Linked DNA regions of Saccharopolyspora erythraea. The protein of the gene in region 1 binds, or shares a complex with, the protein of each later gene. Links are inferred from orthologs where the notes say so. Each region holds a gene or a part of one and is shown on either strand. Other genes may lie near its edges.

Region 1 (3,704 bases):
AGATCCTCGGCGCGTTCGGCGTGGCTCGCGTCGATCCCGGCACTCATCTGCCCGCTGTTTACGATGTTGCGCTCGACCCTCGGACGCCGCAGCCGCTCGTAGGCGTCCAGGGCGGGTTCGAGGCCGGGCGAGTCGCGGAGCGACTTGGCCAGCACCACCGCGTCCTCGAAGGCCATCGAGGCGCCCTGACCGGTCGCGGGCGATGCCGCGTGCGCGGCGTCCCCGACGAGCAGCGCGCCGCGACCGCGCCACCGCGGCGAAGCCGCGAGGTCGTGCGCGTTCGTGGCCAGTACTTCGTTGGTCGCCTCGACTATGCCCGCTGCGGGCGTCGCGTCCGGTCTCAGGGCCGCCACGAGCTTTTCGCGCAGCATCTCGGTGGACTCGGTGCTGTCCAGCAGCGGTCCGGGAAGGCGCGCGAACCAGAAAGTCCTTCCCTCCGGGGAAACCGCGTAACCGAACGCGCTTGCGCTGCCCCGCACCATCTCGATTCTCCCGGGCTCGTGCGGCGGTGTGGCGTGACCGGAGTAGCCGTAGTAGACCTGTTGTCCCGCATAGCGCTTCGGAGCGGCGGCGGGGTCGACCACTGCGCGGACAACCGAGTGCAGGCCGTCAGCGCCGACGACGAGATCCGCCTTCGTGCTGGTGCCATCGGCGAAACGCGCGACCACGCCGTCGCCGTCAGCGGCGCACGACTCGAACCGGACGCCGTACTCGATCGGGATACCGCGCCGCCGGACCTCCGCGCGCAGCACCGCGCACAGCTCCGCGCGGCGGATGCAGCGGTAGCGCCGCAGCGGATTCTCCTGCTCTCCCATGGCCGAGACGGCGATCTGCTGCCCGTCACTGCCGGTGACGCGCAACGAGGTCAGCTCGAAACCGGCTTGCGCCACCGGGACCGCGGCGCCGATCTGGTCCAGGGCCAGCATTCCGCCGCTCGCCAGCGTGAGGAAAGCACCGATGTCGCCGCCGTCGTCCCGGTACGCCTCGTGGACGCTGACGTCGAATCCCGCCTTGTGCAAGGCCAAAGCGGCCGCCGACCCCGCGAGCCCACCACCGGCGATGACGATCCGCACGCCTGACACCCCTCCCATCCGCGACACCCGGACGCGTTCATTGTCCGGGGGTCGCGGTGAAAAGGACGAGAGCCACGCGAAAAGCCGACGCGTCGCCCGGCTCGCCGGGTGCGGTCGCGTCCGGTCTCACCGGGCGCCAGCCGCGAGTCTCACTCGATGCCGGCGGCGTCCATCCCCCGCAGTTCCTTCTTCAGGTCCTGGATCTCGTCGCGCAGGCGGGCCGCCAGCTCGAACTGCAGGTCCCGGGCCGCGCTCATCATCTGGTCGTTGAGCTGCTGGACCAGGTCGGCCAGCTCGGCGCGCGGCATCGACTTGATGTCGCGGTCCTCCAGCAGACCGGCGCTGCCCACGGCTTCGCCGCTGGGCTTCTTGCCGCGCGAGACGTTGCGGCCCGAACCGCCGACGGCCACCTCCTCGGTGTCCTCCGACTCGCTGTAGACCCGGTCGAGGATGTCGGCGATCTTCTTGCGCAGCGGCTGCGGGTCGATGCCGCGTTCCTCGTTGTAGGCGATCTGCTTCTCGCGCCGCCGGTTCGTCTCGTCGATCGCGTGGCGCATCGAGTCGGTGATCCGGTCGGCGTACATGTGCACCTGCCCGGAGACGTTTCGCGCGGCGCGGCCGATCGTCTGCACCAGACTCGTGCCCGAGCGCAGGAAACCCTCCTTGTCGGCGTCCAGGATGGACACCAGCGACACCTCGGGCAGGTCCAGGCCCTCGCGCAGCAGGTTGATGCCGACCAGCACGTCGAACTCGCCCAGCCGCAGCTGGCGCAGCAGCTCGACCCGGCGCAGCGTGTCGACCTCGGAGTGCAGGTAGCGCACGCGGATGCCGAGCTCGAGGAAGTAGTCGGTGAGGTCCTCGGCCATCTTCTTGGTCAGCGTGGTCACCAGCACCCGCTCGTCGCGCTCGGCGCGCTCGCGGATCTCGTGCACCAGGTCGTCGATCTGGCCCTCGGTCGGCTTGACCACGACCTCCGGGTCGACCAGCCCGGTGGGGCGGATGACCTGCTCGACGAACTCGCCGCCGGCCTGGCCCATCTCGTACGGGCCGGGCGTCGCCGACAGGTACACCGTCTGCCCGATCCGGTCGGCGAACTCCTCCCAGGTCAGCGGACGGTTGTCCAGCGCGCTGGGCAGCCGGAAGCCGTGTTCGACCAGGGTGCGCTTGCGGGAGGCGTCGCCCTCGTACATGCCGCCGACCTGCGGGACGGTCACGTGCGACTCGTCGATGATCAGCAGGAAGTCGTCCGGGAAGTAGTCGATCAGGGTCGCCGGGGCCGAACCGGCGGGCCGGTCGTCGACGTGGCGGGAGTAGTTCTCGATGCCGGAGCAGAACCCGACCTGGCGCATCATCTCGATGTCGTACTGGGTGCGCATCCGCAGCCGCTGGGCCTCCAGCAGCTTGTTCTGCTTCTCCAGCTTGGCCAGCTGCTCGTCCAGCTCGGCCTCGATGCTGCGGATCGCCTTCTCCATCCGCTCCGGGCCCGCCACGTAGTGCGTCGCCGGGAAGATGCGCACCTCGTCGACCTCGCGGACCACCTCACCGGTCAGCGGGTGCAGGTAGTACAGCCGGTCGATCTCGTCGCCGAACATCTCGATGCGCACCGCCAGCTCCTCGTAGGCGGGGATGACCTCGACGGTGTCGCCGCGCACCCGGAAGGTGCCGCGGGCGAACGCGATGTCGTTGCGCGTGTACTGCACGTCGACCAGCGCCCGCAGCAGCACGTCGCGGTCGGTCTCGCCGCCCACCTGCAGCTGGATCGAGCGGTCCAGGTACGACTGCGGGGTGCCCAGGCCGTAGATGCACGACACCGACGAGACCACCACGCAGTCGCGGCGGCTGAGCAGGTTCGACGTCGCCGAGTGGCGCAGCCGCTCGACGTCCTCGTTGATCGAGGAGTCCTTCTCGATGTAGGTGTCGGTCTGCGGGACGTAAGCCTCGGGCTGGTAGTAGTCGTAGTAGCTGACGAAGTACTCGACGGCGTTGTCCGGGAAGAACCCGCGCAGCTCGTTGGCGAACTGGGCGGCCAGCGTCTTGTTCGGCTCCAGCACCAGCGTGGGCCGCTGGACCCGTTCGATCAGCCACGCGGTGGTCGCCGACTTGCCGGTACCGGTGGCGCCGAGCAGCACCACGTTGGTCTCGCCCGAGTTGATGCGGCGTTCCAGGTCGTCGATCGCCTGCGGCTGGTCGCCCGCGGGCTGGTAGTCGCTGACCATCCGGAACCGCCCGCCCGTGCGCGGGATGTCGCTCACGGGGCGGAACTCGGAGTGGGCCAGGACGGGGTGCTCAGTCGCGAAAGCCATAGCCTGCCGAACCAGATCTTGGGGGGTGGACACTTCCGGCGTCGCCGCCGTCGGTCATCCACGCTACCCCCAGGCACCGACAACGCACCGATGTCGCCTCCGAGGCGCCACACGCGCCACACGAGTCACCGCCGCCACAGACCGCCGCTGTGCCTCCCGCAACCCAGTTGGCACTGGCGTCCCTGGTTGCCGGTGAGCCGATGCCGAACGGCTGCCGCGGGCTGATACTGGGGTCGACCGCTCCGGCAGGTCCGCCACCGGGACGGTCGCAGCCGCTTCTGGAGGTGGTGTGATGTCCACCAGTACACCGATCACCGGGCATCCTGAC
Region 2 (3,954 bases), 6.0 Mb from region 1 along the record:
CCGCCGGTGGAGGTCGGCATGGCGTGGCATCCGCGCAATGACGCCGACCCCGCGCACCGGTGGCTTCGCGACCACATCCGCCAAGCCGTGACCTCGCTGCGGCTGCTCTGACCGACTGGCCGCACATCGCACGTCGGTCCCAGATCCCCGCCCTTTCGGGGCCGCGGGAGGCTGGCAAGCGCGGTCGTCCGGACCCGAGCGTGATCCTCGGCCGGAGACTCGTCGGTCAGAGCTTGGTCAGGAGGACTCGGCCAGAGCTTGATCGGGGGCGGTCAGCGAACTCGGCTGAAGCTTGGTTGGCAGGTACTCGGCTAGAGCTTGGTCAGCCGACTCGGCCAAAGCCTGGTCAGCGGACTCGGCCAAAGCCTGGTCAGCCGACTCGGCCAAAGCTTGGTCAGCGGACTCGATCAGAGCTTGGTCAGGGGGACGCTGCCGATCAGCATCAGGCGGACCGTGCCGGAGCTGCCGAAGTCGATGGTCGCCGTCGCGCGCGGCCCCTCGCCCTCGGTCGCGATCACCGTGCCGAGCCCGTACTTGTCATGGGTGACCCGGTCGCCCGCGGCGAGCTTGATCGCGACGGCGTCCTTCCAGCCCTTCGCCGGAGTCGAGCGCATGCCGCGCTCGGCCAGCCCCGCCTGCGCCGAGTCGGAGCCGCCGCGGTCGAAGCCGCTGTTGCGCCGCCCCCAGGTGCTGCGCACCTGCGGGGCCGCGCGCTCTGGCTCGATGCGACGCCAGTGCATCAGCTCGTCCGGGATCTCGGTGAGGAACCGGGACGCCGGGTTGGTCATCGGCTGCCCCCACGCCGAGCGCATCAGCGCCCGGGAGAGGTAGAGCCGCTGCCGGGCCCGGGTGATGCCGACGTAGGCCAGGCGCCGCTCCTCCGCCAGCTCCGCGGGCTCCCCGAGCGCGCGCATGTGCGGGAAGATCCCGTCCTCCCAGCCGGTGCAGAACACCACCGGGAACTCCAGGCCCTTCGCGGTGTGCAGCGTCATCAGGGTGACCACGCCGTCGCCGGAGTCCGGAAGCGAGTCGGCGTCGGCGACCAGCGAAACCCGCTCCAGGAACGCAGAGAGCGAGTCGTCGGCGGGCAGCCCGAGCGCTGCCTCGTCGTCGTCCTCCGCGGCGGGCTCGGCAGGCGCGACCACCGCCTCCGCGGATGCTTGCGCACCCTCTTCTCCGGTCGCGGTGCCGCCGGGCTCGGTGGCGTCCTCGGTCTCACCCAGGTCCCGCGCGTTGTCGCCCGGGTCCCCAGCCGCATCGCCCAAGTCCTCGGCGTTGTCGCCCGGGACCGCTGCCGGCTCCGGCGACCGCGCCTCGATGAACTCCCTCGCCACCGTGACGAGCTCGGTCAGGTTCTCCACCCGAGTGGCGTCCTGCGGGTCGTCGCTGTCCTCCAGCTCGGCCCGGTACCCGGTGCGGTCGAGCACCGCCTCCAGCACGTCGGCGACGTCGGACTCCGCTGCGATCCCGTGCAGCTCGTCGAGCATCTCGACGAAGCCCGCGATCGCCCGCTGCGATCGGGTGTTCAGCAACGGCACCTCGCCGGCCGCGGCCTTGCGCAGCGCCGCGGCGAAGGAGATCCGCTCCTGCTCGGCGTGCGCTGCGACCACCGCCTCCGCTCGGTCGCCGATGCCGCGCTTGGGCACGTTCAGGATCCGCCGGAGGCTGACGGTGTCCTCCGGGTTGTCGAGCACCCGCAGGTAGGCCAGCGCGTCCCGGACCTCGCGGCGCTCGTAGAAGCGCACCCCGCCGACCACCCGGTACGGCAGGCCGAGGCGGATGAACACCTCCTCGAACACCCGCGACTGGTTGTTGGTCCGGTAGAACACGGCGATGTCGTTGAAGGTCGCCTCGCCCTCGTCGACCAGCCGGTCGATCTCCCCGGCGACGAACGCGGCCTCGTCGTGCTCGTTGTCGCCGACGTAGCCCACGATCTGCTCGCCGTCGCCCGCGTCGCTCCACAGCCGCTTGTCCCGGCGGTTGGGGTTGCGCCGGATGACCGCGTTCGCCGCGGAGAGGATCGTCTGCGTGGAGCGGTAGTTCTGCTCCAGCAGGATCGCCCTGGCCTCCGGGTAGTCGCGCTCGAACTCCTCGATGTTGCGGATCGTCGCGCCGCGGAAGGCGTAGATCGACTGGTCGGCGTCGCCGACCACGCACAGCTCACCGGGTTCGACGGTCTCCTCGCCGGACTCGTCGGCGTTCGCATCGGTGTCGGTGTCGGGCTCGCCCGGCCGGTTCGTGCCGACGAGCTCGCGGACCAGCACGTACTGGGCGTGGTTGGTGTCCTGGTACTCGTCGACGAGCACGTGCCGGAACCGGCGCCGGTAGTGCTCGGCCACCGCGGGGTAGCCCTGCAGCAGCTCGACCGTGCGCATGATCAGGTCGTCGAAGTCCATCGCGTTGGACTCGCCGAGCCTGCGCTGGTAGGCGGTGTAGACCTGCGCGACCTTGCGCTCGACGTCGTTGCCGGCCCGTTCGGCGGCGTCCTCGGGGGTGAGCAGCTCGTTCTTCAGGTTGGAGATGTGCACCGAGAGCGTGCGCGCCGGGTAGCGCTTGGAGTCCAGCTCCAGCTCCCGCGCGATGATCGTGATCAGTCGCCGCGAGTCGTCGGCGTCGTAGATCGAGAAGTTCGACGACATCCCGAGCGTCTTGGCCTCGCGCCGCAGCACCCGCACGCACATCGAGTGGAACGTCGACACCCACATCGCGTTCGCCCGCCGGCCCACCAGGTCGGCCACCCGCTCCTTCATCTCGGCGGCGGCCTTGTTGGTGAACGTGATCGCCATGATCTGCCCCGGGTGCACGCCCTGGGCCAGCAGGTAGGCGATGCGGTTGGTCAGCACCCGGGTCTTCCCCGACCCCGCGCCCGCCACGACCAGCAGGGGCGAACCGCTGTGCTCGACCGCGTCGCGCTGCTGCGGGTTCAGCCCCGCCAGCAGGTCCTGCGGATCGGGTCCGCGCCGTGGGGACGGGGACTCCGCCGGTCGCAACGATCCGTCCTGCGGGAGATCGAAAAGGGTGCTCATCGCCGCTCCACGTTACCGGCACTCCCTGACAGCCCGTGCGGTCCCGGCCCGCATCCGCGCCCACCCATCTCCGGGGACCGACTGGGGACTTCCCCGATCCGCCGAGGGGTCGCCGACCGCAACCGTGGTCGGGCACCCGCTCCCGCGACACCGCCTCCGGGTCGGCGGCGCGCGGCCGGACCGCCACGGGCCTCGGAACACGTCGCCGCCGGACGCGCCCGGCCGCACCGGGCCGGTCCGGCGACCGCCGGACGCCCGGAACCGAGCCGAGGCAGAAACGAGCCGTCCGCATGACCTGGTTAGCCGAGATCGACACCGCGATACGGGACTTCGTGGCCTGGGCGTCCGCCCTCGATCCCTGGTTGTGCGTGCTGGCGGTTCTCATTGTCCTCTCCCTGGAGACCTCCCTGTTCGTCGGCTTGCTGGTGCCCGGCGAGGCGGCCCTGCTGCTGGCCGTGGGCGTGCTCGGGGCTCGGTGGGCACTGCCGCTGTTCGGCGTCGCGGTGCTGGCCAACCTGATCGGGCAGACCGGTGGCTACTGGCTCGGCCGAACGCTCGGTCCGGGCCTGCGCCGCACCTGGGCGGGGCGCAAGATCGGCGAGCAGCGCTGGGCGGCGGCCGAGGCGGTCGTCCACGGCTCGGGCGGCCGGGCGCTGATCACGACGCGGTTCGTGGCCGTGGTGCACGCGGTGGTGCCCGCCGTCGTCGGGACGCTGCGCATGCCGTTCCGCCGCTTCCTGCTGCTGGCGGCCGTAGGCGCCGCGCTGTGGGCGGCGGTGCTGACCACGGCCGCGGTGGCGCTCGGCGAGGCGGCGCGCGTCGTCGGCTACGGCTGGATGGCGCTGCTGCTGACGTGCATCGGCGGCGGTGGGGCCGGTGTCGTGCTGATCCGGGCCGCGCGGCGACGACGGTCCGCGTGACGGCGCTG

What was found. Proteins that work in one complex are often made in the same cells at the same time.
Region 2: the proteins of uvrB (region 1) and HUO13_RS33605 are in contact, whole or in part, in a crystal structure (PDB 7EGT), measured with the Thermus thermophilus proteins. The link is inferred for Saccharopolyspora erythraea from one-to-one orthologs. Residues at the interface, in WP_096411307.1 of Thermus thermophilus: Glu23, Leu25, Arg26, Asp27, Gly28, Glu29, Arg30, Phe31, Arg55, Glu326, Asp327, Phe328, Glu379, Ser382, Gln383, His398, Gly400, Arg401; in WP_096412145.1 of Thermus thermophilus: His654, Arg656, Phe657, Gln666, Asp668, Glu669, Lys680, Arg681, Leu682, Ser683, Lys685, Tyr686, Ala687.

Annotation. Positions count from the first base shown.
Region 1 is NZ_CP054839.1:1,542,015-1,545,718, forward strand. The notes cover bases 800-3,704. They hold uvrB (excinuclease ABC subunit UvrB), read right to left. Parts: upstream 3,377-3,704; coding sequence 1,223-3,376; downstream 800-1,222. Other genes in these bases: HUO13_RS07105 (FAD-dependent oxidoreductase), read right to left, coding at 800-1,091; HUO13_RS07115 (SPW repeat protein), read left to right, coding at 3,669-3,704. Outside these bases: more of HUO13_RS07105, read right to left, coding at 1-799. UniProt on the Escherichia coli protein: The UvrABC repair system catalyzes the recognition and processing of DNA lesions. A damage recognition complex composed of 2 UvrA and 2 UvrB subunits scans DNA for abnormalities.
Region 2 is NZ_CP054839.1:7,506,922-7,510,875, forward strand. The notes cover bases 208-3,362. They hold HUO13_RS33605 (UvrD-helicase domain-containing protein), read right to left. Parts: upstream 3,027-3,362; coding sequence 408-3,026; downstream 208-407. Other genes in these bases: HUO13_RS33610 (DedA family protein), read left to right, coding at 3,317-3,362. Also shown: HUO13_RS33600 (hypothetical protein), read left to right, coding at 1-111; more of HUO13_RS33610, read left to right, coding at 3,363-3,946. UniProt on the Escherichia coli protein: A helicase with DNA-dependent ATPase activity. Unwinds DNA duplexes with 3'-5' polarity. Translocates on single-stranded DNA with 3'-5' polarity. Initiates unwinding more efficiently from a nicked substrate than double-stranded DNA.